DNA from 2 places in the Natronosporangium hydrolyticum genome. Region 1 is predicted to be linked to the other one. Evidence: predicted binding sites of a transcription regulator. Region 1 holds the regulator's gene; the other holds the start of a gene.
The links. Region 1 encodes HrcA, which represses chaperone genes, less so after heat shock. Its sites were predicted from a motif close to GGTTNGCACNCTCNNNNNGAGNGTGCNAACC; they were not measured.
Positions count from the first base shown of each region.

Region 2: a site for HrcA is predicted at 1,654-1,684, ahead of groES (co-chaperone GroES). Genes of this name have one in related genera too.

Region 1 covers NZ_CP070499.1:1,628,877-1,643,081, forward strand. The annotation lists gene JQS43_RS07270 (ComEA family DNA-binding protein) at 1-730, shown strand, start outside; gene JQS43_RS07275 (ComEC/Rec2 family competence protein) at 727-3,156, shown strand; gene holA (DNA polymerase III subunit delta) at 3,153-4,148, shown strand; gene JQS43_RS07285 (hypothetical protein) at 4,145-4,654, shown strand; gene rpsT (30S ribosomal protein S20) at 4,665-4,934, opposite strand; gene lepA (translation elongation factor 4) at 5,152-7,014, shown strand; gene JQS43_RS07300 (hypothetical protein) at 7,088-7,936, opposite strand; gene JQS43_RS07305 (enoyl-CoA hydratase-related protein) at 7,948-8,736, opposite strand; gene hemW (radical SAM family heme chaperone HemW) at 8,772-9,995, shown strand; gene JQS43_RS07315 (DUF4870 domain-containing protein) at 10,033-10,452, opposite strand; gene hrcA (heat-inducible transcriptional repressor HrcA) at 10,631-11,665, shown strand; gene dnaJ (molecular chaperone DnaJ) at 11,764-12,918, shown strand; gene JQS43_RS07330 (16S rRNA (uracil(1498)-N(3))-methyltransferase) at 12,936-13,664, shown strand; gene ngcE (N-acetylglucosamine/diacetylchitobiose ABC transporter substrate-binding protein) at 13,862-14,205, shown strand, end outside.
Region 2 covers NZ_CP070499.1:922,507-936,711, forward strand. The annotation lists gene JQS43_RS04300 (class I SAM-dependent methyltransferase) at 1-362, opposite strand, end outside; gene JQS43_RS04305 (hypothetical protein) at 382-1,197, opposite strand; gene JQS43_RS04310 (DUF1918 domain-containing protein) at 1,254-1,451, opposite strand; gene groES (co-chaperone GroES) at 1,758-2,072, shown strand; gene groL (chaperonin GroEL) at 2,172-3,812, shown strand; gene JQS43_RS04325 (molybdopterin-dependent oxidoreductase) at 3,925-5,460, shown strand; gene JQS43_RS04330 (WhiB family transcriptional regulator) at 5,489-5,914, opposite strand; gene JQS43_RS04335 (response regulator transcription factor) at 6,132-7,109, shown strand; gene JQS43_RS04340 (DUF5319 domain-containing protein) at 7,117-7,500, opposite strand; gene guaB (IMP dehydrogenase) at 7,629-9,131, shown strand; gene JQS43_RS04350 (GuaB3 family IMP dehydrogenase-related protein) at 9,157-10,269, shown strand; gene JQS43_RS04355 (M1 family metallopeptidase) at 10,328-11,737, shown strand; gene JQS43_RS04360 (ATP-binding protein) at 11,864-13,273, shown strand; gene JQS43_RS04365 (winged helix DNA-binding domain-containing protein) at 13,316-14,205, shown strand, end outside.

The DNA.
Region 1 (14,205 bases):
ACCCTACCGACCGGGCGTGGCGGAGCCGGCCGGTCCGGCGCCCCGCGACGAGCCGGCCGGGACGGCTCCACCAGCTCGCCGGCCGGAGGGGTCCGACGACCCGGAGGGCGGCCCCGGGCGGCTGGCCCGGCTCGCCGGGCACGCCTTCGACCCGGGCCGACCGGGTCTGCGGGCGTTGGCGGCGGTGGCGATCGCGGTGGTGGTCGGCGCCGCAGTGCTGGCGTGGTGGTCGCGGCCGCAACCGGAGCCGGTGACTCCACAGCTGTCAGCCACCGGAGCCGCGGTGGTGGCCACACCGACCGGGCCGGCGGTGCTGGTCGTCGCGGTTACCGGGCTGGTGCGCGAGCCCGGTCTGGTGGAGCTGCCACCGGGGGCCCGAGTGGCGGACGCGATCGAGGCGGCCGGGGGTCTGCTGCCGGAGGCTGAGATCGACCAGCTCAATCTTGCCCGCAAGGTCAGCGACGGCGAACTCATCGCGGTCGGGGTGGATCCGCCGCCGGACGAGCTGGCGGGGGCGGCTTCGGGGGCGGCCACCGGCGGGCCGGTGAATCTCAACACCGCGACGCTGGAGCAGTTGCAGGGCCTGCCCGGGATCGGCCCCGCACTCGCCCAGCGGATCATCGACTACCGGGACACCCACGGCCCATTCACCTCGGTCGGCCAACTGCGGCAGGTGTCGGGGATCGGTGAGGTGCGCTTCGCCGAGTTGCAGGAGCTGGTGACGGTATGACCAGCCACCGGTTCGGCGGGGCCGGTCCGGTCGACCTGCGGCTGGTCGCGGTCGCGACGGCGACCTGGCTGTCGGCGTACGCCTCACTCCATACCCGAGCCCCGGTGGCGTTCGGTGTGGCGGGCGGCGCGGTGGCAGCCGCTCTGCTGCTGTGGTGGATGGCGGGCCGGGCCGCGGGCTGGGCCGGGGTGGCGCTGGCGGTGCTGCTGGGCGTCGTCTGTGGCACGGCGTCGACCGCGGCCCGACTAGTCAGCCGGGACGCACCGGAGGTGGCGTCGACCGCGGCCGCCCAGGCGCACGTGACCGCGGAGCTGACCCTCCGCCGTGACCCCCGCCAGCTGAACCGGGAGGTCGGCCGGCCACCGAGCTGGCTGATCCCGGCGTGGCTGCATCAACTCACCCCGGTGACGGAACCGGCCCCGGTGCGGGTGCGGGTGCGGATCTTGGTCTTGACCGGCGACCCGGGGTGGGGCGAGTTGGCGCCGGGGCAGCGGGTGCGCGCCCAGGGCCGGTTGAGCCCGGCCCGGGGCGGAGACCTGACCGCCGCGGTCCTGTCGAGCGCGGGGGCGCCGGAGCTCCTGACGCCGCCGCCGTGGCACTTGGCCACCACCAGCCATCTTCGACACGGGCTGCAGGCGGCGACCGATCCGCTGCCACCCGCGCCGGGTGGGCTGGTCCCCGGCCTCGCCGTCGGGGATGTCAGCGCGCTGGATCCAGGCCTGTCCGACGACTTCTTCGTGACCGGCATGACGCATCTCGTCGCGGTCAGTGGCACCCACGTGGCGATCGTCGTCGGGTTCGTGTTTCTGCTCGCCCGGGCTGCCCGGGCGCCCCCGTGGCTGACGGCGCTGGGGTGCGGGGCGTCGATCGTCGGCTATATGGTGCTGTGCCAGGCAAGCCCGTCGGTGCTGCGCGCCGGGGTGATGGGGCTGATCGCGTTGGTGGCCCTGGCCAACGGCCGGCTTCGGGCGGCGATGCCGGCTTTGGCCGCCACGGTGACCGTGCTGGTCGTCGCCGACCCGCAGTTGGCGGCGGCGCCGGGGTTCACCATGTCGGTGACGGCGACCGCCGGGCTGTTGCTGCTGGCGCCCCGCTGGCGGGATGCGCTGCGCCGGCGGCGGGTGCCGAGGGGGCTGGCGGAGGCGCTGGCGGTCCCGGCGGCGGCGCAGGTCGCGGTCTCGCCGGTGATCGCCGGGATGTCGGGCACGGTCAGCCTGGTGGCGGTGGCGGCCAATCTGATCGCTACCCCGGTGATGGTGCCAGCGACGTTGCTGGGGGTGATGGCCGCGGTGGCGGCGCCGTTCTCGCCGGCGACAGCGGGGTTCCTGGCGTGGCTGGCGAGCTGGCCGGCCTGGTGGCTGGTGCTGGTCGCGCGGTACGCCGCGCAGGTGCCGGGGGCGGTGGCGCCGTGGCCGGAGGGGGCCGCGGGGGCGCTGCTGTTGGCGGCGGCGACGGTCGCGACGCTGGTGGCGGTGCGGCTGCGCCGAGTGCGGGTGCTACTGGCGGTGGCGACCGCGGCGGCGGTGGTCGGGGCGTTGCCGGTGAAGACCACCGCCAGCGGCTGGCCGCCGGCCGGGGCGGTGGCCGTGGTGTGTGCGGTGGGGCAGGGAGACCTGGTGGTGCTGCCGCTGGGGCGCGGTTCGGCGATCGTGGTGGACGCCGGGCCGGAGCCGGCGGCCGCCGATCGCTGCCTGCGGGACCTCCGAATCCGGCACATACCCATGTGGATCGTGAGTCACTTCCACGTGGACCACGTGGGCGGGGTGGACGGCGTGTTCCGGGGTCGCCAGGTGACGGCGGTGCTCACCTCCGGGGTGCCGGAGCCGGAGTTCGGCCACGACCTGGTGGTGGGGGCCGCCGCGGCCGCTGCGGTGCCGGTGCACGTGCCCGAACCGGGCAGTGTCTACCGGATCGGGGAGGTGTCTTTGACGGTGCTGGGGCCGGCCTACCCGCATGTCGGCACCCGCTCGGACCCTAACAACAACTCGTTGGTGATCCGGGCCGAGGTGCGGGGAGTCTCTGTCCTGTTGACCGGCGACGCCGAAGTGGAGCTGCAACACACTCTGATCGAGCTGGTGCCGCCCGATCTGCTGCGGGCCGATGTGCTGAAAGTCGCTCACCACGGCAGTGTCTTTCAGGAGCCCGAATTCTTCGAGTTGGTGTCGCCGACCGTGGCGCTGGTGCCGGTCGGTGCGGACAACACCTACGGGCATCCGCACCCGGCGATCCTGGCGGCGCTGACCCGGGGCGGCGCCCGGGTCCTGCGGACCGACACCGATGGGGACATAGCGGCGGTGGTACGCCCGAACGGCGAGCTGGCCGTGGTCGCCCGCCCGCTGCCGCCCGGGTCTGGCGGTGCGTTGCCGAAACGCGTCGTCGTGAAAAGCTGTCGGCCCGTAGCGGCACGTGCGAGGATTGCCAGGTGACCCCCGCGGATCGTGTCGTGCTTGTGCTGGGTGAAGAGGAACTGTTGGCCAGCCGAGCGGTCGCCGACGCTGTGGCGGCAGCCCGGGCCGCCGACCCCTCGGTCGAGGTGCGAGAGCTGGCCGCCAATGCCCTCGGCGCCGGGGAGCTCTCCGAACTTCTCAGCCCATCGCTCTTCGGCGGTGCCCGGGTGGTGGTGGTGCGCGGCGGCCAGGACGCGCGTAAGGACCTGACCACCGCGATGCTGGCGTACGCCGGCAATCCCGATCCAGAAGTCACCCTGGTGGTTACCCACGCGGGCGGGGCCAAGGGCAAGGCTTTCGCGGACGGGCTCAAGAAGGCCGGGGCCGCCGTGGTCGCGGCGGCGAAGATCTCCCGGCACCGTGACAAGATCGAATTCGTCAAGGGTGAGATCCGCCGGTTCGGTGGCCGCTGTGCGGACGACGCAGCCGAGTCGCTGCTGGCGGCGGTCGGCAATGACCTGCGAGAACTCTCCGGAGCGTGTTCGCAGCTGGTCGCCGACACGGACGGCCGGATCGACGCCGACACGGTCGCCCGCTACTACCGGGGGCGTGCCGAGGTGAGCGGTTTCACCGTCGCGGACGCGGTGATGGTGGGTGACACCGCCGGTGCGCTGGCCGCGCTGCGGTGGGCACTGCAGTTGGGCGTGCCGGTGGTGCCGATCGCGGATGCGCTGGCCGACGGGGTCCGCACCGTCTCCCGGGTGGCCTCGGCGGGCCGGGGCAACGCGTACCAATTGGCGAGCAAGCTGGGCATGCCGCCGTGGAAGGTGGAGCGTGGGCAGCGGCAGGCCCGTGGTTGGCCGCCGGAAGGGCTGGTGGCGGCGATGCGGGCGGCGGCGGAGTGCAACGCGGCGGTCAAGGGCGGCAGCGAGGATAGTGGCTACGCGCTGGAACGGGCGGTGACGGCGATGACCGCGGCCCGGGCCGGGGCGGTCGATGGAGCGCAACGGGTTGCCGGAGGGCGCCGATGACGGGGGCGCCGACGGCGGTGGCAGGGCGGCCGCTCTACGCCCGCCTGCTGCGGCTGCGGCATATGCGGATCTCCGGCCTGGCCAGTATCGCCTTGTTTGAGGGTGTGATCGCGGCGGCGGTGCTGCTGGCGCTGGCGGAGGTGACGAGCTGGTGGGCGGTGCCGGTGCTGCCGCTGGTGGTGGCGGCGATGGTGAAGCTCAATGACGTGCTAAGTGGGCTGCTGCCCGAGGCCGGCAGGGCTGAGCCCGGCGGCGCGGAGGCCGACCGGGTCACCGCCGACGGCGCGAAGAGCAGCGGAGCAAAGCATCGCCGACCCGCCACCGAGCCGCCTACCAGCCCGGCGCATCTGCCGTTGCGGCCGGCGGCGCGGGCGGTGCGTCAGGTGAACCGTGGGGTGATCGGCTCGATGGCGCCGGTGGAGTCGATGGCGCCGGTGGCGCCGGTGGCGCCGGTGGATTCGCCGGAGCAGCGGTTCCGGCAGTCGGCCCGCCGCCGCTATCGGTAGCCGACCAGGTTCAGCTGTCGCTGGCCCCGTCCAACCGGTGGGCGATCGAGGACTTCCGGTTCGCCGCCTGGTTACGGTGGATGACGCCCTTGCTGGCGGCCTTGTCCAGCTTGCGGGCCGCGTCCCGCTGCAGCGAGGCGGCGGCCTCCAGGTCACCGGTCTCCAGGGCCGCGTGGAACTTGCGGACCGCGGTCTTGAGCGACGACTTGACGGACTTGTTCCGCAGTCGGCGCTGCTCGTTCTGCCGGTTCCGCTTGATCTGCGACTTGATGTTCGCCACTGACAGCCTCGTCCTACTCGCTAGGGTGGGTGGTATCGCGCGCTCGCGGGCACGCAATCCCCGACAATACCAGTTTCTGAGGAAACCGTCGCTCCGGTGGTCAGCGTGCCCGCACGGAAGCGGGTGCCGCAGTGGCGACCGGCGCACCGCCGGCATGGGACCATGGAGACTCCTACCCACAACCCGTCGCCGACGACCCGTCGCCCCGACCGAACGGATGACCGTGCCACCGACGCCCGAACCTGTCAACCGCACCCCCGGTGCCACCGACCCATCCCGGATTCGCAACTTCTGCATCATCGCGCACATCGACCATGGCAAGTCGACGCTGGCGGATCGGATGCTGCAGCTGACCGGGGTGGTCGACCAGCGACGGATGCGGGATCAGTACCTGGACCGCATGGATATCGAGCGGGAACGCGGCATCACGATCAAGAGTCAGGCGGTCCGGATGCCGTGGCGGGACGAGTTCGTCCTGAACATGATCGACACCCCCGGCCACGTCGATTTCAGCTACGAGGTCTCGCGTTCGTTGGAGGCCTGTGAAGGAGCGTTGCTGCTGGTCGACGCTGCGCAGGGGGTGGAGGCGCAGACGCTGGCCAACCTGTATATGGCGATGGAGCACGACCTCGCCATTATTCCGGTGCTCAACAAGATCGACCTGCCCGCGGCCCAACCCGAGAAGTACGCCGAGGAGCTGGCCCATCTGATCGGCGGCGACCCGGCCGACTGCCTGCGGGTCTCGGGTAAGACCGGCGATGGTGTAACGGAGTTGCTCGATCGGATCGTCGAGCAGGTCCCGGCGCCGGTCGGTGACCCGGACGCACCCGCCCGCGCAATGATCTTCGATTCGGTCTACGACGTCTACCGGGGAGTTGTCACTTTCGTTCGGATGGTGGACGGCCGGATCGAGCCGCGGGAGCGGATTCGGATGATGTCCACCGCGGCCACCCATGAGCTGTTGGAGATGGGCGTGATCTCCCCGGAGCCGACCCCCTCGGGCGGCCTCGGGGTGGGCGAGGTCGGTTATCTGATGACCGGGGTGAAGGATGTCCGGCAGTCCCGGGTCGGCGACACCGTCACCATCAGCTCCAGGCCCGCCAGCGAGCCGCTCGGCGGTTATCAGGATCCCCAACCGATGGTCTACTCCGGCCTCTATCCGCTCGACGGATCCGACTATCCGGTGCTGCGTGACGCATTGGACCGGCTGAAGCTGAACGACGCCGCGCTCGCCTTCGAACCGGAGACCAGCACCGCGCTCGGGTTTGGATTCCGCTGTGGCTTCCTGGGCCTGCTCCACCTGGAGATCGTCCGGGAACGGCTGGAACGGGAGTTCAATCTCGACCTGATCTCGACCGCCCCGAACGTCGTCTACCGGGTCACGATGGAAGACGGCACCGAGCTGGCGGTAACGAATCCGAGTGAGTTCCCGGCCGGGAAGATCGCCACCGTCTATGAGCCGATGGTCAAGGCGACGGTGTTGACCCCGAACGATTACGTCGGTGCGGTGATGGAGCTGTGCCAGGGCCGGCGGGGTCAGCTGCAGGGCATGGACTATCTGTCGCCGGAGCGGGTGGAGCTGCGCTACTCGCTGCCGCTCGCCGAGATCATCTACGACTTCTTCGATCAGCTCAAGAGTCGGACCAAGGGGTATGCGAGCCTGGATTACGAGGCTACCGACGAGCTACCGTCCGACCTGGTGAAGGTGGACATCCTGTTGCAGGGTGAGACGGTGGACGCCTTTAGCGCGATCGTCCACAAAGATAAGGCGTACCGGTACGGTCTGTCGATCGCCGAGAAGCTGCGTTCGCTGATTCCGCGGCAGCAGTTCGAGGTGCCGATCCAGGCGGCGATCGGGAACCGGGTGATCGCGCGGGAGACGATTCGGGCGATCCGCAAAGACGTGCTCGCCAAGTGTTACGGCGGTGACGTGACCCGCAAGCGCAAGCTGCTGGAACGGCAGAAAGAGGGCAAGAAGCGGATGAAGATGGTGGGCCGGGTGGAGGTGCCGCAGGAGGCGTTCATCGCCGCGCTCTCCACCGACAGCAGCGCCCCGACGGCGAAGTCCACCGGCCGCTGAGCCCGGGTCCGAGCGCTGCGGTGCGCCGGGCCACCACCGTCGTGGTCGGCGGGCCGGCCGGCCGACCGGCCGGTCAGCTCTCCGGCGCGACCTCGGCCCGCACGTGGTCGATCGCCGTCTCGGTGGTCGACCAGCCGCGGACATCGGCGGACCACCGCTGATCGGCGAAGTGGACCTCGGTGACGCCATGGCCGGCGGCGTGGGCGACCAGCCAGTGCGCGTAGCGCCAGCCGGTGGCCGGGTCGTCGGCGCTGATGGACAGTCGGGTGGTCTCTGCCCAAGCCGTCGTGGTCTGGTTACCCCAGTCTTCGGCGAGCGCGTCGCCGAGCGCGGACGCGGCGGCCTCGCCCCGTTGTCGCGGATCATTCGGGACCGCACAGCTCACCGCCCCGGTGACGTGGCCGAGTAGGGCGGCGGCGAGCACCTCGGAGTCCTCGGCCCATTGCTGGTACGCCTCCGGGAAGGCAGAGCGCTGCACCCGTTGGGCGGCGTCGGTGACCCGCATGTCCTGCCAGCCGTCCACCTCCCGCAGCGCGAGGTAGAAACGCTCGGCGGCGTACCGGGGGTCGCTGATCTCGGCCTCGCTGCCCCAGCCCTGGCTTGGTCGCTGTTGGAACAGGCCGATCGAGTCATGGTCATTGCGCGACCCGAGGTGTGGCAGGTTGCGCAGTTTGGACTCCTGCAGGGCGGTGGCGAGCGCCACCACCACCGCCCGGTCGGGCATGTCGAGCGTTACCCCTACCGCGGTGATGGTGGCGGCGTTGGCCATCTGGTCGTGGTCGAGCCGGACCTCCTCGTCGGTCGACACCCGGCAACCGGTCTGCAGATCCGGTAGCTGGATCCGGTCCCGCTGGTGGAAGAGCCACAACCCGGCTACCGCCACCAGCACCAGCACCAGCACCACGACCACCACGCGCCGCATAGCTCCATAGCTTACTGGCGGGCGGCCACCACCCACTGCGGGTCGCGCTTCTCCCGGAACGCGGCGACTCCCTCCCGGGCATCGGCGGACTGAAAGTAGCTGACCGAGGCCGCCGAGAGGTGCGCCAGGTCGGCGCGGATGTCGATACCGGCCCGCTCGCGCAACAGCTGTTTGGTGCCGGCCACCGCCGCCGGGGCGCCCCGGACCAGGGCGTCGCAGACGTTGGCGACGGTCGAGGCCAGTTCGGTGGTGGGCACCGCCTCAGTGACCAGCCCGACTTGGGCGGCGTAACGGGCGTCGACCACCTCGCCGGTGAGGTAGAGCCGGGCCGCCGCCCCCGGGGTCAGCCGCGGCAGCACGGTGGCCGAGATCACGGCGGGGATGACACCGAGCCGGACCTCGGAGAAGGCGAAGGTGGCAGCGTCGCTACTGATCGCGATGTCGGCCGCGGCGAGTACGCCGATCCCACCGGCCCGGGCCGGTCCGCCCACCTGGGCGACCAGCGGCTTGGGGCACTCCCACAGTTCGGCGAGCAGGTCGGCCAACATCGCCACCGGCAGTTGCCCGGCGGCGCGGGCGCGTTCGGTCTCGGCCAGGTCGGCGCCGGAGCAGAAGACCGGCCCGGTGTGGTCGAGCCGGATCACGCGTACCGATGGGTCGGCGACCGCGTCGGCGAGCCCGGCCCGTAGCTGGGTCATCAGCGGGGTGGAGAGCGCGTTGCGGTTGGCGGGGCTGTCCAGGGTGAGGGTGGCCACGCCACGATCGGTGGCGGTCTGCACCAGCGGGGGGTTCTCGGTCATGCCAGCAGCGTAGTCAGCCAGGCAGACTAGATGCTGTGCCCGGACCACTACCCGACGGCGAGCCCGTCCCTGCCGATGGCGCCCTGCCGGACCACGCCCGTGCCGGGGTGGGCCACCTCGGCTTCGGTGTCTACCTGCACGTGCCGTTCTGTGCCAGCCGCTGCGGCTACTGCGACTTCAACACGTACACCCCGGGTGAACTCGGCGCCGCTGGTGGCCGGTCGGAGTACGTCTCGGCGGTGCTGTCGGAGCTGGGGCTGGCAGCTAAGGTGCTGGCGGAGTCGCCGCCGCCGCGGGTCGACACGGTCTTCGTCGGCGGGGGTACCCCCACGCTGCTGCCGCCGGACGAGCTGGCGCGGATCGTGGCGGCGATCGACGACACGTGGGGGTTGGCGACCGACGCGGAGGTGACGACCGAGGCGAACCCGGAGTCGGTCGACCCGGCGTCGCTGCGCCGGCTGCGGCGGGCCGGGTTCAACCGGATCTCATTGGGGATGCAGTCCACCGCCGCGCATGTCTTGGCGGTTCTAGACCGCCGGCACCGGCCGGGTCGGGCCACCGCCGCGGTGGCTGAGGCGCACGAGGCGGGGTTCGGCCACGTCAACCTGGACCTGATCTACGGGACACCGGGGGAGCGGCCGGAGGACTTCGCCGACTCGCTGGCGGCGGCGGTCGCGGCTGGGGTCGATCATCTTAGCGCGTACTCGCTGATCGTCGAGGCGGGGACTGCGCTGGCGACGCGGGTGCGCCGGGGGGAGCTGCCGGCGCCGGACGATGACGTCGCGGCCGACCGGTACCTGGCCGCCGAGGCGGCGCTGACTGGGGCGGGGTTCGGGTGGTATGAGGTGTCGAACTGGGCCCGGACACCGGCGGGGCGGTGTCGCCACAACCAGCTGTACTGGTCGGGCGGTGACTGGTGGGGGTTGGGGCCGGGCGCCCACAGCCACGTCGGCGGGGTGCGCTGGTGGAACGTCAAGCATCCGGCCCGCTACTCGGGCCGGTTGGCCGCGGGGGAGTCCCCGGGGCACGGGCGGGAGGTCCTGAGCCTCGCCGAGCGGCAGACCGAGCGGGTGATGCTGGGGTTGCGGCTCGCCGACGGGGTGCCGTTGGCGGAACTCCCCGCCGCTGGCCGGGCCGAGGCGACTGCGGCGGTGGCGGAGGGTCTGTTGGAGCCGGCCCCTCACCGGGCTGGTCGGGCGGTGCTGACCCTGCCCGGGCGACTGCTGGCGGACGGGGTTACCCGGCGGCTGCTCGGCTGACCTCCGGCCAGCCGAGCAGCCGCCCGGGGCGGCAGGGTTACTTCACCATCTTGATGGCGAGCTGGTAGTTGTACAGGTGGCCGTCGTTCGCCTTGATCCCGGCGATGATCGAGAAGACCACGCTGACCACGATCGCGGCGGGCAGCAACAGGGCGCCGATCACCAGGCACAACGTGAGCCAACCGAGCAAGCCGACGATCGACCAGGTGAGCTGGAAGTTCAGCGCCTGCACCGCGTGCGCGCGGACGGTCGGCGACTCCTTGCCCTTCGCCACCAGGGCGATTAGCGGCGCGACCCAGCCGAACATGCCGCCGAGGATGAGCATCCCGGCACCGCCGCCGAAGTGGGCGACGAGTGCCCAGGTCTTTTCCTCGCCGTTCGCGTACCCCGGCGGGGGTGCGGCTCCGCCCGGTGGTGGGGGCGGTGGTGCTGGTGGTGGTTGAGGTGGTGATGTCATGCGGCTTACCCTAGATGGTTTGTGCTGCTGGCGGGGCTATGGGGGATCAACCGGACAGCCATGATTTCTCAGCTCGCCAGCTGGTCCTGCCCCGCGTAAACTGGCACTCGCTACGGTAGAGTGCCAGTACCGGATACCCCGTGACGGCACCGCCGGGTCGACCGGTCGGAGGTGGTGCATGGAGCTCGATGAGCGAAAGCAGGATGTGCTGCGCGCCATCGTCGAGGATTTCGTGGCTACCCAGGAGCCGGTCGGCAGCCGGGCGTTGGTGGAACGGCACCAGCTCAATGTGTCGCCAGCGACGGTCCGCAACGACATGGCGGTCCTGGAAGAGGAGGGCTACATCCGGCAGCCGCACACCAGCGCCGGCCGGGTCCCCACCGACCGGGGCTATCGCCTCTTCGTGGACCGGCTCGCCCGGGTCAAGCCGCTCTCCGCGGCCGAGCGTCGGGCGATCGAGCGGTTCATGGCCGGCGCGGTCGATCTCGACGACGTGGTGCACCGGACGGTGCGGCTGTTGGCGCAGCTCACTCGCCAGGTCGCGGTGGTCCAGTACCCGTCGCTGACCCGTTCGGCAGTGCGGCACCTGGAGCTGGTCCCGATCTCTACCACCCGGCTGCTGCTGGTGGTGATTACCGACACTGGTCGGGTGGAGCAGCGGTTGGTTGAGTTGCCGGGCCCGACCCCGGGTGACGACGTCACCGAGCTGCGGCAGCTGATCAACGCCAAGCTCGGCGGCGAGCAGCTGACCGAGGCTCCCGCGCTGGTGGCCGCGCTGGTCGAAGAGGCGGCGCCCGGGCTGCGGCCAGCGATGGCCACCCTCGGCTCGGTGTTGCTGGAGACGTTGGTGGAGCGGCATGACGAGCGGATCGCCCTGGCCGGCACCGCCAACCTGACCCGGACCGGGCTGTTCGACTTCCAGGGTTCGCTCCGGCCAGTGCTGGAGGCGCTGGAAGAGGAGGTGGTGCTGCTGAAGCTGATCGGCGAGATCGAGGCTGATGGCGAGTTGGCGCTGCCGCGGGTCCGGATCGGCGACGAGAACGAGTTCGTCGATCTGCGGACCACCTCGGTGGTGAGCACCGGGTACGGCCCGGGTGACACCATTGTCGGGGGGCTGGGCATCGTCGGCCCCACCCGCATGGACTACCCCGGCACCATCGCCACGGTCCGGGCCGTGGCACGCTACGTCGGCGAACTGCTGGCGCAGAATTGACCTCGCGGCACAATTGACCACGCAGCAGCACCTGACCAGCCCGCAACGACTATGCAGACCGACGACCAGACGCACCGATCATGAGGACACACGACGCAGTGGCCAAGGACTACTACGAGATTCTCGGCGTCTCGCGGGACGCGTCAACGGATGAGATCAAGCGCGCCTACCGCCGGCTCGCCCGGAAGTTTCATCCTGACGTCAACCCGGAGCCGTCTGCGCACGAACGGTTCAAGGAGATCAACACCGCCTACGAGGTGCTCTCCGATGACCAGAAGCGGCAGATAGTCGATCTCGGCGGTGACCCGTACGCGCCGGGCGGTGGCCTGGGCGGTGCCGGGGCCGGCGGCGCGGACGGGCCAGGCGGGCCGTTCGTCGGTTTCCAGGACATCATGGACGCGTTCTTCGGGGCGTCCGCTGGTGGCGCCGGCGGACGCGGCCCCCGACCGCGTACCCGGCCCGGCGCCGACGCGGTGTTGCGGGTCGAGCTGGAGCTGGCGGAGACCGCCTTCGGGGTCGAGGCGCCGGTGACCGTGGACACGGCCGTGTTGTGCACCACCTGTTCCGGTGCGGGCACCGCCGCTGGGACGCAGCCGGCCACGTGTGAGTCGTGCGGTGGGCACGGTCAGGTCCAGTCGGTGCAGCGCACCTTCCTCGGCCAGGTCGTCTCGTCCCGACCCTGCGTGGCCTGCCAGGGCACCGGGACGGTGATCCCGAGCCCGTGCGCGAGCTGCGCCGGTGACGGCCGGGTGCGGTCCCGCCGGTCGTTGACGGTGAAGATCCCGGCCGGGGTTGAGGACGGCATGCGGATCCGCCTCGCGCAGCAGGGCGAGGTCGGCCCGGGCGGTGGGCCACCCGGGGATCTCTACGTCGAGATCCACGAGAAGCCGCACGACATCTTCTCCCGCAAGGGCGACGATCTGCACTGTCGAGTCACGGTGCCGATGACCGCGGCGGCGCTGGGCACCCGGCTCACCATCAAGACGCTCGACGGCGAAGAGGAGCTGGAGGTTCGGGCGGGCACCCAGCCGGGGGCCACCCAGCGGTTGCGTGGCCGGGGTGTGCCCCACCTGCGGGGCACCGGTCGCGGGGACCTCTTCGTCCATCTCGATGTCCGGACACCGAGCAAGCTCGACCCGGAGCAGGAGCGACTGCTGCGGGAGTTCGCGCGGGCCCGTGGTGAAGAGGTCGCCCAGCTCAGCAAGCAGGGCGGGTTCTTCGCGCGGATGCGTGACGCGTTCAACGGCCACTAGGTCGGGGCGCGAGCGGGGTGAGCGCGCCGCGGTTTCTGGTCGACGAGCTGCCGTCCGGCGAGACCTCGAGGCTGGCCGGCCCGGAGGGTCGTCACGCCGCCGACGTCCAGCGGCTGCGGCCGGGTGAGCAGCTCTCGCTCGCCGACGGCCGCGGCGGGGTGGCTACCGCCACGGTGATCACGGCCGAGCGCGGTGCGCTGGAGCTGCGGGTCGATGGGCGGTGGCAGGAGCCACCGGCCGACCCCCGTCTTGTGGTGGTGCAGGGGATCGGCAAGGGGGACCGATCCGAGCTGGCGGTGCAGGCGATGACCGAGGTGGGGGTCGACGAGATCGTTCCCTGGGCGGCCGCCCGGTCGGTGACGCGTTGGCAGGGTGACCGGGGCGAGAAGGCGTGGCGGCGCTGGGGGAGTACCGCCAGGGAGGCGGCCAAGCAGTCCCGGCGGGCCTGGCTGCCGGTGCTGTCCGACCCGGCGAACACCGCCGCGGTCGCCGCCCGCCTGGCGACCGCCGCGGTCGCGCTGGTCCTGCATGAGGAGGCGACCGACCGGCTGAGTGGGGTGCCGCTGCCCGCCACCGGCGAGGTGGTCGTGGTGGTCGGCCCGGAGGGCGGGGTGGCGCCAGCGGAGCTGTCCGTCTTCGCCGAGGCCGGGGCGCACCAGGTCCGGTTAGGTGGCTCGGTGCTGCGGACCTCGACCGCTGGGGTGGCGGCGCTCTCGGTGCTGCAGGCCCGCCTGCACCGCTGGTAGGTCGCGCCGCTCTGCGGTGATTTGCGGGGTTAGTTGAGCATTTGCCGCCGCGTCGAGTACGGAAAAGTCCCGGCGCGGGTCTTGACTTCCGGTCTTTTAGTAAGAACTATTTCCTAAACAGTAAGTAAGGCTTACTAACAACTAACCGGAACCGAGTGATCAGTGGGCCAGCCGCGACTGACGCCAAGGAGGACCCCATGTCCACCAGACCGACCCCCTTCGACCCCGCTCGGTCGCCCGGCCGCCAGCTGACCCGTCGCGGCCTCCTCGGCCGCGCCGCCGCGGCCGGGCTGCTCGCCGGGCCAGCGGCCGGCCTGCTGGCCGCCTGCGCGAGCAGCGGTGAGGCCAGCTCGGAAGCGGCCGAGGGGAGCGACGACAATCCGTTCGGGTTCGACCCCGCCTCCCAGATCGACGCGGTCTTCTTCACCGGTGGCTTCGGCGAGGAGTACCCGGACGCGATCAGCGACGCCTTCGCGGCCCACTATCCAGAGGCCGAACTGGGGGCGCTGAAGACCGAGACGATCGGCACCGTGGTGCAGCC
Region 2 (14,205 bases), 710 kb from region 1:
ACGTCGATCCCGGCCGCGGCGGCGGCCAGGCTGTCCGCGCCGATGCCGCAGCCCAGGTCGACCAGTCGCCGGACCCCGGCCGCGGCGAGCCGGTGCGCTCGGCGTCGCGCCACGACCGCGCGGGTCGACTGTTCCAGCCCGGTCTGGGTGAAGTACAGCTCGGCGGCGGCCGGACCCCATTTCGCCGCCGCCCGGCGGCGGAGCCGGGCCTGGGTCAGCGCCGCGGCGGCGAGGTCGGCGGCGATGCCGTGCCGGCGGAGCGTGGCGGCGGCGGCGAGCGGGTCGTCACCGGCGCTCGCGGCCGTCGCCAGCGCGGCCTGCCCGGCGGGGGTCCGCAGGGTCGCCAACTGGTCCGGGGTCATGATCGGCGGTCGGGCGGCGTCAGGTGCGGTCGGGCTCGGCGGCCCGGAGCGCCGCCGCCTCGCCGAGCAGCGAGGGGTTGACCGAGACGGTGACCACGACCGGCGTCGGGTCCGCGTCGGGTGACCGGTCGGGGCCGGGCGATGGGTCGGAGCCGGGTGATCGGTCCGCCTCGTCGTCGGTGGCCGCCGGGTCGAAGTCGATCACGACGGTGGTGAAGGCGTTGGTGGATTCGGCGAGGCGGTAGCTGGGGTCGCCGACCGGTGGCAAGTCCCCGAAGGTGGTGGCGACCGCGTCAGCGCCCAGCGCCTGCATCCGGGCCTGGTTGCCGGCCTGCCAGGCTTCGACGTACGCGGCCACGTACGCCAGCGGCTCGTCCGGGAACGCGATCGGGTCGAACCCACCGCCGGTCACCGCCTGGGCGTCGCCGAGCTGCTCCGCCTCGACCGTGAGCCACAGCTGGTCGCCGTCGAGGTTGTAGAAGGCGCACTCGGTGGTAGCCGCGGGCTCGTCCGGTGCGCAGTCGATCAGCCGCCAGCCGCGCTGCGGCGGCCCGGGCAGCTCCAACAGCTCCTGCTGGACATTGTTGGTGGCGAGCTCGCCCAGGCGGTAAAGGTCCGGCGCTGCCCAGGCGGCGACCGTGAGTTCGGCGTACTCCTGGGCCTCGGCCGGATAGTGCGGGTCGTCGGTGACCAGGTCGACCGGGGACGGGCTGGGGGTGGCAGCGGTGGTGGCGGTGGCGTCGCCGGAGCCGTCGCCGGTGCAGCCAGCGGCGATGAGCAGCAGGACCGCTCCGACGCCGAGTCCGCGTTGCCCGTGGCCCGTCCTCGCCGCCACCGCGGCACCTCCTGTCTGTCTAGGTCATCCGACGGCCGTCGGATGACCTTTCGGGGTCAGCGGACCCGACCCTCGGCGGTCTCGACCACGCTGTCCGGGCCGGGGAAGACCAATGATTCCCGACCGTCCGGGAACCGGACCCAGTACGGCGGGGCGCCGCCTTTGCCCCGGACTTCGATGATCTCCGCGACCTTGTCCGCGTTGCCTACCTTATTGCCGTGCACGTGCAGTCGGTCGCCGACACTAGCCTGCATTCCGATCGCCTCCGCATGGGTCTGGTGTGGTGGGCGTGCACGTCGGTGAACCGTGGTCACCAGGGTGCCTCATCCCAGCATGCCAAACGTCGGGGCGCCGTGGCACCGGACCGGATCGACCGGCGGCAGAAAACCCATGGATATTGTGGCGTGGCGTACTGGCACTCGCCTTGACGGAGTGCCAAGTCGGGGCATAATCTGCGGTTAGCACTCGCGGTACGCGGGTGCTAAACCCGGCGGTGCCGGCACCCGCGACGACGGGACCGACGGGAGACCGTAACGCCATTTCAGATACCCCAGGAGGGTATGCCCGTGACTACCGCGACGAAGGTTGCGATCAAGCCGCTCGAGGACCGGATTCTGGTCCAGGCGAATGAGGCGGAGACCACTACCGCGTCGGGCATCGTGATTCCCGACACCGCCAAGGAGAAGCCGCAGGAGGGCACCGTCCTCGCTGTGGGCCCGGGCCGGGTCGACGACTCCGGCAAGCGGATCCCGCTCGACGTCAATGTCGGGGACACGGTCCTGTACTCCAAGTACGGCGGTACCGAGGTCAAGTACAGCGGCGAGGAGTACCTCGTCCTGTCGGCCCGTGACGTCCTCGCCGTCATCGAGAAGTGACTCACCACGCTGTCATCGCGAGGTGACCCACGCACGAGCGTTACCGCCCTGGGCCGATCCGGCCCAGGGCGGTAACCCCATGAAGGAGTAGAACCGCACATGGCGAAGATTCTGACTTTCTCGGATGACGCCCGACACCGGCTCGAGCACGGCGTCAACACGCTCACCGACGCGGTCAAGGTCACCCTCGGCCCGCGGGGGCGCAACGTCGTCCTGGCCAAGAGTTTCGGGCCGCCGTCGATCACCAACGACGGGGTCACCGTCGCCAAGGAGATCGAACTCGACAACCCGTACGAAAATCTCGGCGCGCAGTTGGTCAAAGAAGTAGCGACCAAGACCAACGACGTGGCCGGCGACGGCACCACCACCGCCACCGTGCTGGCACAGGCGATGGTCCGCGAGGGCCTGCGCAACGTCGCCGCCGGGGCGAACCCGACCGGGCTCAAGCGGGGCATGGACCAGGCCGCGCAGGCCGTCTCCGAGGCGCTGCTGGGCAGGGCGGTGCCGGTGGAGCGGCGGGAGGACATCGCCCACGTCGCGACCGTCTCGGCGCAGGACGCGACGATCGGTGACCTGATCGCGGAGGCGATGGAGCGGGTGGGTCGCGACGGCGTCATCACCGTCGAAGAGGGCTCCACGCTCGCCACCGAGCTCGAGGTGACCGAGGGGATGATGTTCGACAAGGGCTTCATCTCGCCGCACTTCACCACCGACGCGGAGGCCTCCGAGTCGGTCCTGGAGGACGCGTACGTCCTGATCACCACCCAGAAGATCTCCTCGATCGAGGAGCTGCTGCCGCTGCTGGAGAAGGTCCTGCAGGCCAGCAAGCCGCTGCTGCTGATCGCCGAGGACGTGGAGGGGCAGGCGCTCTCCACCCTGGTGGTCAACGCGATGCGGAAGACGCTGAAGATCTGCGCGGTCAAGGCCCCCGGGTTCGGTGACCGCCGGAAGGCGATGCTGCAGGACATCGCGATCCTCACCGGCGCCCAACTGGTCGCCCCGGAGCTGGGCTTCAAGCTCGACCAGGTGGGGCTGGAGGTGCTCGGCCAGGCCCGGCGGGTGGTGGTGAGCAAGGACGACACCACCATCGTCGACGGTGCCGGCGACGACGCCGAGGTGCGGGCCCGGGTCGAGCAGATCCGCAAGGAGATCGAAGCGAGCGACTCCGACTGGGACCGGGAGAAGCTCTCGGAGCGGCTGGCGAAGCTCTCCGGCGGCGTCGCGGTCATCAAGGCCGGCGCCGCGACCGAGGTCGAGATGAAGGAGCGCAAGCACCGGATCGAGGACGCGATCGCGGCGACCCGGGCGGCCGTCGAGGAGGGCATCGTGCCCGGCGGCGGCGCGGCGTTGGCGCAGCTCGGCGTGCTCGCCGATGGGCTCGGCGCCACCGGCGACGAGCTGGTCGGGGTGGGGATCGTCCGCAAGGCGCTCGACGAGCCGCTGCGGTGGATCGCCAGCAACGCCGGCCACGACGGCCGGGTGATCGTCAACAAGGTCCGCGACCACGACTGGGGGCACGGCTTCAACGCCGCCACCGACGAGTATGTGGAGCTGATCCCGGCCGGGATCGTCGACCCGGTGAAGGTGACCCGCAACGCGGTGACCAACGCCGCCTCGATCGCCGGCCTGCTGATCACCACCGAGTCGTTGGTGGTGGAGAAGCCGGAGGAGCCGGTGCCGGCCCAGAACGGCCATGGCCACGGTCACGGCCACGGCCACCAGCAGGGCCCGGGTTTCTGACCCACAACTCCCTCCCGCCGATCATGAGCTAGGTGAGGACACGCCGAGCGTGTCGGCTACCTAGCTCATGATCGTCTGGGCGGGCTGCACCGGGCCGGGCACACTGGAGGGCATGACCAGCCGTGCGACCGGTGCGCTTACCGGGCTCGCCGCCGCGGCGACCGCCGTGGCCGTAGCCGAGCTCGCTGCAGTGTTCACGGGGCCGGCGACGGCGCCGCTGACCGCGGTCGGCTCGACCGTGATCGATCACGCCCCGGCCATAGTCGTCGAGTTCGGCATCGGGGTCTTCGGGCACTACGACAAGGTAGCGCTGTTCACCGGCGTTCTGTTGCTGCTCGCCGGGGCGGCGGCGGCGATCGGTACGGCCGCTGTCCGGCCTGGCCGCAGCTGGCTCGCCTACCTCGGGTTGGCAGGGTTCGCCGGGGTCGGCCTCGCCGCGGTACTGACCCGCCCCGGCGCGGCGCCCACTGCTGCGCTACCTACCCTGCTCGGCGCGGCGGTGGCCGCCGGCCTGTTCCGCGTCGCGATCGCCCGCGTGGTCAGCGACGGCTCGCCGATTGATCCAGCGTCCGCTCCCGACCGTGATCAGCCCAGCCGGCGCAGCGTTGTACGCGCCCTCGGCTGGGGGCTGGGTGCCGCCGTAATGGTCGGGGCGAGCGGCCGCTGGTTGAGCAACCAGCGAGGCGTCGCGACCGCCCGGTCGGCCGTCGAACTGCCGCAGCCGGTTGACCCGGCCGCGCCAGTGCCGGCCGGGGCCGACCGGGATCTGCCCGACCTCACCCCGTACGTCACCGGCAACGACAGCTTCTACCGGATCGACACCGCGCTGGTGGTGCCACGGATCGACCCGGCCACCTGGCGGCTGCGCATCCACGGACGGGTGCGCCATCCGTACGAGCTGAGCTTCGAGGAGCTGTTGGCCCGCCCCATGGTGGCGCGGCACATCACGCTGGCGTGCGTCTCCAACGAGGTCGGTGGTGAGCTGGTCGGCAACGCCAGCTGGTTGGGCGTGCCGGTCGCCGACCTGCTCGCCGCCGCGCAACCGCTGCCCGGCGCCGACCAGGTGGTCAGCCGGGCCAGTGACGGTTGGACCTGTGGTACGCCGACCGAGGCGCTCACCGACGGTCGCGACGCGCTGCTGGCGGTCGGCATGAACGGGGAGCCGCTGCCGCTCGAGCACGGTTTTCCGGTGCGGATGGTGGTCCCGGGCCTTTACGGGTACGTCTCGGCCTGCAAGTGGCTTACGGAGCTGGAGCTGTCCAGCTTCGACGACTTCGACGCGTACTGGGTGCGGCGCGGCTGGTCGGCGCAGGCGCCGATCAAGACTCAGTCCCGGATCGATACCCCACGCCGGCGGGCCGCCGCCGGGGTGGTCACGGTGGCCGGGGTGGCGTGGGCGCAGCAGCGAGGGATCGAGCGGGTGGAGGTACGGGTGGACGGTGGTCCGTGGCAGGAGGCCACGCTCGCCGACACGGTGTCCGCTGACACCTGGCGGCAGTGGTGGTGGCGCTGGGAGGCGTCCCCGGGCGAGCACACGCTCACCGTCCGGGCGACCGACACCACCGGGCAGCCGCAGCCGGCCGACCTCGCACCGCCAGCGCCGGATGGCGCCACCGGCTGGCACTCGGTGCGGATCGACGTCGCCTGACGAGCGCGGGCCGGCTTCTCGCGCTCGTTCAGGGGGCGTCGACACCGGACGGCGTGGCGGCCCGCTGCCGCGGTGGAGTAGCCAGCAGCGGCCGGTCGACCGGCGGGCTGAGGTCGCGGAGCCGCTGCTCCAACCCGGGTACGTCGGCGCGGCCGCGGCCGTCGTCGACCAGGTCGACCCATCCACTGTGCTGCAGTTGCAGCCGTTCGTGTTCGGTGAATCCTCCCCAGATTCCGTATGGCTCCTGCACCGTCAGCGCATGCGCCGCGCACTCCGCCCGCACCGGACATCGGACGCAGACCGCCTTCGCCGCGACCTCCCGGCGGGTCCGGGAGGAGCCACGCTCCCCATCAGGGTGGAAGAACTGTCCACTGTCGCGCCCGCGGCAGGCGCCGTGGCGCTGCCAGTCCCAGCTGTCGGCGACCGGGCCCGGCAGCCTATGAACGGTCGACATCTCACCTCCTCACCGCGCGGCGATGGCGGCCGCGCGGGTGCACCGACAGACCTTACTCCGACGTGGTGTGGGTCACTAGTACTGAGGGTACGCGAGTGACCACGGGAGAACTTTTACGGAGATTCGGCCTGAAATGCCGCCAAGATCGCAATCTTCGTGGTCTCCTCTCACCAGGGAATTACCTGCTCCGGTGAATCGGGGCAGAAGGGGGGCCGTGGTGCGGACCGCACTGGTATGCGTACGGACACCGATCGCCGCGCAGTCGATCGCCACCTGTGCGGCGCGGATGGGAGTGACCACCGTTCGGACCGCCGTGACCGACGCGGAGGTGATGGCCCGGCTGACTGAGGCGCCGGCCGAGCTGATCCTCGTCGACACCTCGATCAGCCGACCGGACACCGTCGGCTTCACCAAGCGCGTGCTGACGCTGGTGCCGAACGCGATGTTGGTGCTGCTAGGTCATGAGGAGCCGCAGGTGGCGGCGGCGGCGGTCGCGGCCGGTGCCCGCGGCCTGATCCGGGGCGGTGACAACGATCTTGCGGGCACGGTAGCCAAGGTGCTGCTGCTGATCGGCAACCCGCGTCGGCCGCAGTCGGCCGATGGGGCCAGAACCGGCGGCACCGGTTCGCCGGCTGGGCCGGCCGGCAGCGGAGCACACCACGACGGTGGCGAGATCGACGGCGGGGGCCGATCCGGTAGCGGCGCGCAGCCGCCGGCCGTGGCCGGTGAGCGACCCGCCGGCGGCGACCGCCCCGACGGTACGCGAGCCAGCGGACCGCCGGGCGCCGCCGCCGATGGCGCCCGGCTCGCGGCGGCCGGTGGCGACGAACCGGGCCTCGGCCGTCCCGGCGCCCCGAGCCGGCCGGCCGTCCCGGAGGCCGGGGCCGGCCGCCCCGCCGCCGAGCGGGCGGTCGCCAGCGCCCCACCCGGTGCGCCGGCCGGCCCGGCGATGGTGCCCGCGCAGCGCGACGACGCGGCCGCCGCCCCCGAGGTACGCCGGGCGACGCTCACCGAGCGGGAGTTGCAGGTGCTGCGGGGAATGGCCGAGGGGAAGAGCAACGCCGAGATCGGTCGGGAGCTGTTCGTCTCCGAGGACACGGTCAAGACCCACGCCCGGCGGCTGTTCCGGAAACTGCGGGCCCGGGACCGGGCGCACGCGGTCGCGGTCGGCTTCCGCGCCGGCGCCCTCCGCTGAGCGCCGGTCAATCGTCGGCGATGGTGTCCTGCACGCCGTCGCAGTAGCCCCGGGCGTAGTCCCACGTCACGTAGTGCTCCGGATCGGGGTTGCAGGCGGGTTCGTGCACCCGCGGTAGCCCGGAGTCGAGCAGGTGGCGCAGATTGCCGCGGAGCAGATCCCAGTCGAAGTAGTGCGGCTCGTGGCACTCCTCGCACTCGATCACCAGACCGCGGATGCCGATCGGGCTCAACAGCGCCTGATAGACCTCCAGATCGGCGAGGTCTTCCAGCACGTCTTGCCGGTCGGCCTCGGACAGCGGGTCCGAGAGCAGATCGTCGGCGAGGTTGTCCAGCTCCGAGGCGGGGTCCGCGGGGTCACCCTGGAACGGGTCGATCGGCTCGTCGTGCACGGTTCCACGGTAGTCCGCGGTGGCCGAGTCCGCTGCCCGGGTGCCTGCTTAGCTCCGTGTCGGATCTACCGTCCCGATCCGCGCGGGTACGATGGTTCTTTCCGCCGCCGCCAGCCATGGAGAGGCTCATGGACCAGCCGTTGCCCGATCGCGCCGACGCGCTCCCGCTCGGTTTGACCTTCGACGACGTGCTGCTGCAGCCCGCCGAGTCGGATGTGGTGCCGAGCGAGGTGGCGACCGCCACCCGGTTGACCTCCCGGATCGAGCTCGCGGTGCCGCTGGTCAGCAGCGCCATGGACACGGTCACCGAGGCTCGGATGGCGGTGGCGATGGCCCGGCTCGGCGGCATCGGCGTCCTGCACCGCAATCTGTCGGTGGAGGACCAGGCGCTCCAGGTCGACCTGGTCAAGCGGTCCGAGGCCGGCATGGTGACCAATCCGGTCACCTGCGGCCCGGACGACACGCTCGCCGATGTCGACGTGCTCTGCGCGCAGTACCGCATCTCCGGAGTTCCGGTGGTTGACCCGGACGGGCTCCTGCTCGGCATCGTCACCAATCGCGACATGCGCTTCGCCACTGACAAGTCGGTCGCCGCCCGGACCGTGATGACCCCGATGCCGCTGGTCACCGCGCCGGTCGGGGTGGGCCGCGACGACGCGCTGGAGCTGTTGCGCCGACACAAGGTGGAGAAGCTGCCGCTGGTCGACGACGCCGGCCGGCTGCGTGGCCTGATCACGGTCAAAGACTTCGCCAAGGCCGAGCAGTACCCGCACGCCACCAAGGACGAAGCCGGCCGGCTGCGGGTCGCCGCCGCGGTGGGGGTCGGCGACGAGGGCTACAAGCGGGCCACCGCCCTGATCGACGCCGGGGTCGACGTGCTGATGGTGGACACCTCGCACGGGCATCACCGGCACGTGCTGGAGATGGTCGCCCGGCTGAAGCGGCACCACCAGGCGGTCGATGTGGTCGGCGGCAACGTCGCCACCGCTCAGGGTGCCCGCGCGATGGCCGAGGCCGGCGCGGACGCGGTCAAGGTCGGGGTCGGGCCGGGCGCCATCTGCACCACCCGGGTGGTCGCCGGGGTCGGCGTACCTCAGGTCACCGCGGTGATGGAGGCGGCGCGTGGCGCCGCCACGGCCGGGGTGCCGGTGATCAGCGACGGCGGCATCAAACAGTCCGGTGACATCGCCAAGGCGCTCGTCGCCGGAGCCGAGACGGTGATGCTCGGCGGTCTGCTCGCCGGCTGCGCCGAAAGCCCCGGCGAGGTGGTCTTCGAACGCGGCAAGCAGTTCAAGTCGTACCGGGGGATGGGTTCGTTGGGCGCGATGCAGTCGCGGGGCCGCGGCACCTCCTACTCCCGCGACCGCTACTTCCAGCAGGACGTCCCCTCCGACGACAAGCTGGTGCCAGAAGGGATCGAGGGTCAGGTTCCCTACCGGGGGCCGCTGGATACCGTCGCCCACCAACTGATCGGTGGGCTGCGCCTGGCGATGGGGTATGTCGGCGCCCGCCGGGTCGGCGAACTCTCCCAGCGGGGCCGACTGATCCGGATCACCTCGGCGGGGTTGGTGGAGAGCCACCCCCACGACATCCAGCTGACCGTCGAGGCGCCCAACTACACGCCCCGCTGACGCGGGCTGCGGCAAGGAGCGAAGAGTGCGTGACGCGGTTGAGATCGGCCTGGGCAAGACCGCCCTGCGCGGATACCACTTACGGGATGTGGCGATCGTCCCGTCCCGGCGGACCCGGGACGTCGACGATGTCTCCACCTCCTGGCAGCTGGACGCGTACCCGTTCGCCATCCCCTGCGTAGCCCACCCCAGCGACGCCACCATGAGCCCGGCTACCGCGGTCTCGGTCGGCCGGCTCGGTGGGCTCGGCGTGCTCAACGTGGAAGGGCTCTGGACCCGTTACGAAAACCCAGCCAAGGTCCTGCAGGAACTGTCGCAGCAGGACACCGTCGCCGGGGCGACGCAGCGTCTGCAGGAGGCGTACGCCGAGCCGATCCTGCCGGAGCTGATCGTGGAGCGGATCCGGGAGCTGCGGGAGGGCGGCGCGACGGTGGCGGTGCGGGTCTCCCCGCAGCACACGCTGGCGTTGGCGCCGGTGGTGCTGGACGCCGGCGTGGACGTGCTGGTGATCCAGGGCAGCATCGTCTCGGCCGAGCACGTCTCCACCAGCGATGAGCCGCTGAACCTGAAAGAGTTCATCGCCGACCTGGACCTGCCGGTGGTGGTCGGCGGCTGCACCAACTACCAGACCGCGCTGCACCTGATGCGGACCGGCGCCGCCGGGGTGATCGTCGGGATCGGCGCGGACGCGTCGGCGACCAGCGACCCGGTGTTGGGGATCCGGGTGCCGATGGCGACCGCGATCGCCGACGCCGCTGCGGCACGCCGTGACTACCTCGACGAGACCGGCGGGCGGTACGTCCACCTGATCGCCGACGGGGATGTCCGGACCAGCGGCGACATCGCCCGGGCGCTCGGCTGTGGGGCGGACGCGGTGATGCTCGGCGAGCCGCTGTCGCGGGCGCAGGAGGCGCCCGCCGGCGGCGCCTGGTGGCACTCGGCGGCGAGCCATCCGAAGCTGCCGCGGGGCGCGTTCCGGTCGGCGCAGCCGTCGCTGGGGACGCTCGAGCAGCTGCTCTACGGCCCGGCAGATCAACCCGATGGGGCGCTCAACCTCTTCGGCGGGCTGCGGCGGGCGATGGCGAAGTGCGGCTACCGGGACCTGAAGGAGTTCCAGCGCGTCGAGCTGATCCTCTAATTCCGCGATGATCATGGACCTAGGTACCTGGAACCGGCCGGTTTGGGTCCCTATCCCCATGGTCATCGCGTTGGGGCTGGCGTTGGCCGGCTGCAGCTTCGGCGACTCTGCCGATCCGCAACCGACCAGGTCGGTGGCGTCGCCCCCGGTAACCGGGGCGGTCGGGCTCGGCGACCCCTACTTCCCGGCGTACGGCGACGCTGGCTACACGGTCGACCACTACCACCTCCGGGTTCGCTACGACCCGAGCAGCCAGCAGCTGGCTGGAGCAGCCACCATCGAGGCCACCGCCGCCGATGAAGGGCTGGCGTCGTTCGGCTTCGATCTCTCCGGGCTGACGGTGGAGACGGTCACCGTGGACGGGACACCGGCCGAGGCGGCCCGGGGCGACGAGAAGCTACTCGTCACCCCGGCCGAACCGGTCGCGGCAGGCGCCGAGTTCGTGGTGGAGGTGGGGTACGGCGGGGTGCCGGAACCGGTGCACTCGCCGCAACTGGGGACCAACGGCTTCCACCACACCGACGACGGCGCGTTCGTGATCGGACAGCCCCGCTCGGCCAGCACCTGGTACCCGGCGAACGACCACCCGTCGGATAAGGCCACCTATACGATCGACCTGACGGTGCCGGACGGGCTCGCAGCGATCAGCAACGGCGTTCCGTTGGGCCGGGAGAGCACCGACGGTTGGACAACCTGGCAGTGGGAAGAACGCACCCCGATGGCGAGCTACCTAACCACGCTGGCGATCGGCGACTACCGGGTGCACGAAGCGGAGCACGCAGGCCGGCCGATGGTGACCGCGGTCCACAGCGACCTGCCCGAGACCGTCGACGAACAGCTACAGCGCAGCGGTGAGATCGCCGATGTTCTCAGCGAATGGTTCGGGCCGTACCCAGTCGACGCGTACGGTGGGATCGCGCTGTCGGACCGGCGGATCAACTTCGCGCTGGAGACCCAGAGCCGCCCGATCTACGGACCGGGGTTCTTCGCAAGCGGTGACGCCACCTGGGTGATTGTGCACGAGTTGGCCCACCAGTGGTTCGGCAACAGCGTGTCGATCAACACCTGGGATGAGATCTGGCTCAACGAGGGGTTCGCCACCTACGCCGAGTGGCTGTGGGAGGAACAGGACGGGGGCGACACCGTCCAGGAGACCTTCGACGTGTACTGGGAGGGGCCGTACGCCGAGGAGTCGGACTGGTCGCCCCCGCCGGGCGATCCCGGTGCGGCGGCGCTGCTCACCGCCCCGGTCTACCTCCGCGGGGCGATGACCCTGCACGCGCTGCGGCTGACCGTCGGCGAGGAGGCGTTCTTCGAGATTCTCCGGACCTGGCCGGCGGAGCAGCGCAACCGGAACGCGACGACCGGGCAGCTGATCGCGCTGAGCGAGCGGATCTCGGGGCAGTCGCTGCGCCCGCTCTTCGATGCCTGGCTCTACGGCACGGACCGGCCGCCGTACCCCGGCTGACCGGCTCAACCAGCATCCCGTGCTACCAGCATCCCGTGCAACCTGCATTCGATGCAGGTAGCATTCAATGCAGGTAGCATTCAATGCAGGTAGCATTCAATGCAGGTACGCAGGAGGTCGGGCCTAGTGGCCTTTGTCGGAAGGGAAGCGGAGCTTCGGGCACTTCGGGACTGGTGGTCTGGACCAGTCCCGCGACCAGCGCTGGTCTGGGGCAGGCGTCGGGTCGGTAAGACCGCGTTGATCGAACGCTTCGCCGCCGGTCTGCCGCGGGTGGTGTTCCACACTGGGGCTGGTGAGCCGCCCGCTGCCGAACTGGCTCAGCTCTCCCGGGCGGTTGCCCGCGTCTTCCCCGACGAGTTGCGCGACCTAGCCAGCAACCCGTACCACGACTGGCACGACGCGTTGGACCACCTGGCGCGGCTCGCCTCGGAAGAGCCGGTGCTGCTCGTGCTCGACGAGTTCCCGGAGTTGATCAGCACATCGCCAGCGCTGCCCGGCATTCTGCGGGCGTTCCTCGACCGGTCTGGCCACCGCACCCACCTCCGGCTGCTCGTGTGTGGGTCGGCGGTGCGGACAATGTGGTCTATCCAGCAGACTCGCGCCCCCCTCTACGGGCGGTTCGACCTGGCGCTGCCGGTCTACCCGTTCGGGCCGGCGGAGGCCGCGGCCATGCTGCCGGAGCTGACCCCCGCCCAGCGGGCGCTGGTGTACGGCATCGTCGGCGGGATGCCGCTCTACCTGACCTGGTGGCGGCAGGGCGAGTCGGTTGCGGCGAACCTGCTCCGGCTCGCCGGGCGCCCCGGCAGCCCGCTGCTCACCGAGGGCCGGCTGATCATGCACACCGAGGTGGGCAGCGGTGCCCAGACCGCGGAGGTCCTTCACGCACTCGCCGCCGGCCGTTCCCGGCACAGCGAGATCCAGGACGTGACCGGCGCCGACCCGAGTCGGATTCTGGACCGCCTGATCGAAGCCCGGTTGGTCGAACGCGTGCTGCCGGTCACGGATCAACCGCATCGCTCCCGGCGCCGCCACTACCGGATCGCCGACAACTTTCTCGCGTTCTATCTTGGCCCGCTGCTTCGGCACCGTAGCGAGCTGGAACGTGGCCAGGGTGAGACGATCATGCCGGCCGTGGTCAGTGCGCTGGACGATCATCTCGGGTCGCCCTGGGAAGAGGCCTTCCGGGACCACCTTCGGCGGATGGCCCGGCAGGGGCAATTGGGTGAGTCCGTCGTGGCGGTCGGACCCTGGTGGCGGGCGGACGGCGGTGACGAGATCGATGCGGTGGTGATGGCGGAGCCGGGGCGGACCAGGGTGCCGGTCGCGGTCGGCGAAGCCAAGTGGTCTCGCAGGGTGGACGCGGTGAGGGTCGGCAAGCGGCTCGCCCCCAAGGCCGTCTCGCTGACTGCGCAGCTGGGGGCGGGCGCTCCCGATCCGGCCGGCCTGCGGCATGTGGTCTGCGCCCGGGAGGAGGTCACCCGGGCGGACCCGGACATGCTGACGGTTACCGCCGCGGACATCTTCGATCCGGTGTGATCGCGGACTGGATCGGTCCGGGTTGGGTCGTACGGTTGAGTGGTGAAAAGCGCCGTAACACGGGAGCAGGTGCTCGGGTTCCGCGCCCGGGTGCAGCACCTTGACCGGGCAGCGGGCACCAGCGAACCCTTGGCACCTGCCGTCCTCGACCTGGGGGTGCAGGAGACCGGCCCGGACGGCGGCCGGTGGGCGCTGGCGATCCGGGGAGTGGACCCGGCGGCGATCCCCGAAGACGAGTTGATCCTGCTTTGGACGATCCGGGGCGCTCCGCACTGGTACCGTCGCCGCGATCTCGCCCGGGTCGCCGCCGCGGTGGCGCCGTTCTCCGACGCCGACGCCGGCAAGCGGATCTATGACGCCAGCAAGCCGCTGCGGGAGGCGGGCATCGACAATCTGACCGCGCTCGACGCGGTCGCGGCGGCGATGCGCACGGTGGTGACCAAGCCCATGGTCAAGGGTGAGGTCTCCACCCGGCTGACCGCGCTGATGGACCCCCCGTACCTTCGCTTCTGCCGCCCCTGCGACACCACCCACCTGTACGAGATGCCGTTCCGGCTGGCGGCGGTCCGGGCCGGCCTGCAGCTTACGCCGAACACCTCGCCGCCGGTGCTGGCGCCGATCCGGCGTTTCTCACCCGCCGCCGAGCCGGGACCGGACCACGACGTGATCCGGGGGTATCTGCGACTGCTCGGCCCCGCCACACCCAAGCACGTGGCCGACTATCTCGACGCCCCGGTCAAGGAGGTACGCGGCCGGTGGCCGGATGATGTGACCGAGGTGACCGTCGCCGGCGAGCGCCGGTGGCTACTCACCGAGGATGTGCCGAAGCTGGCCGCGGGCCCGGTGACCTTGACCCGGCTGCTCGGGCCGTTCGACCTTTTCCTGCAGGCCAAGGATCGCTCGTTGCTGGTCGAGCAGCCGGCGCGCAGCAA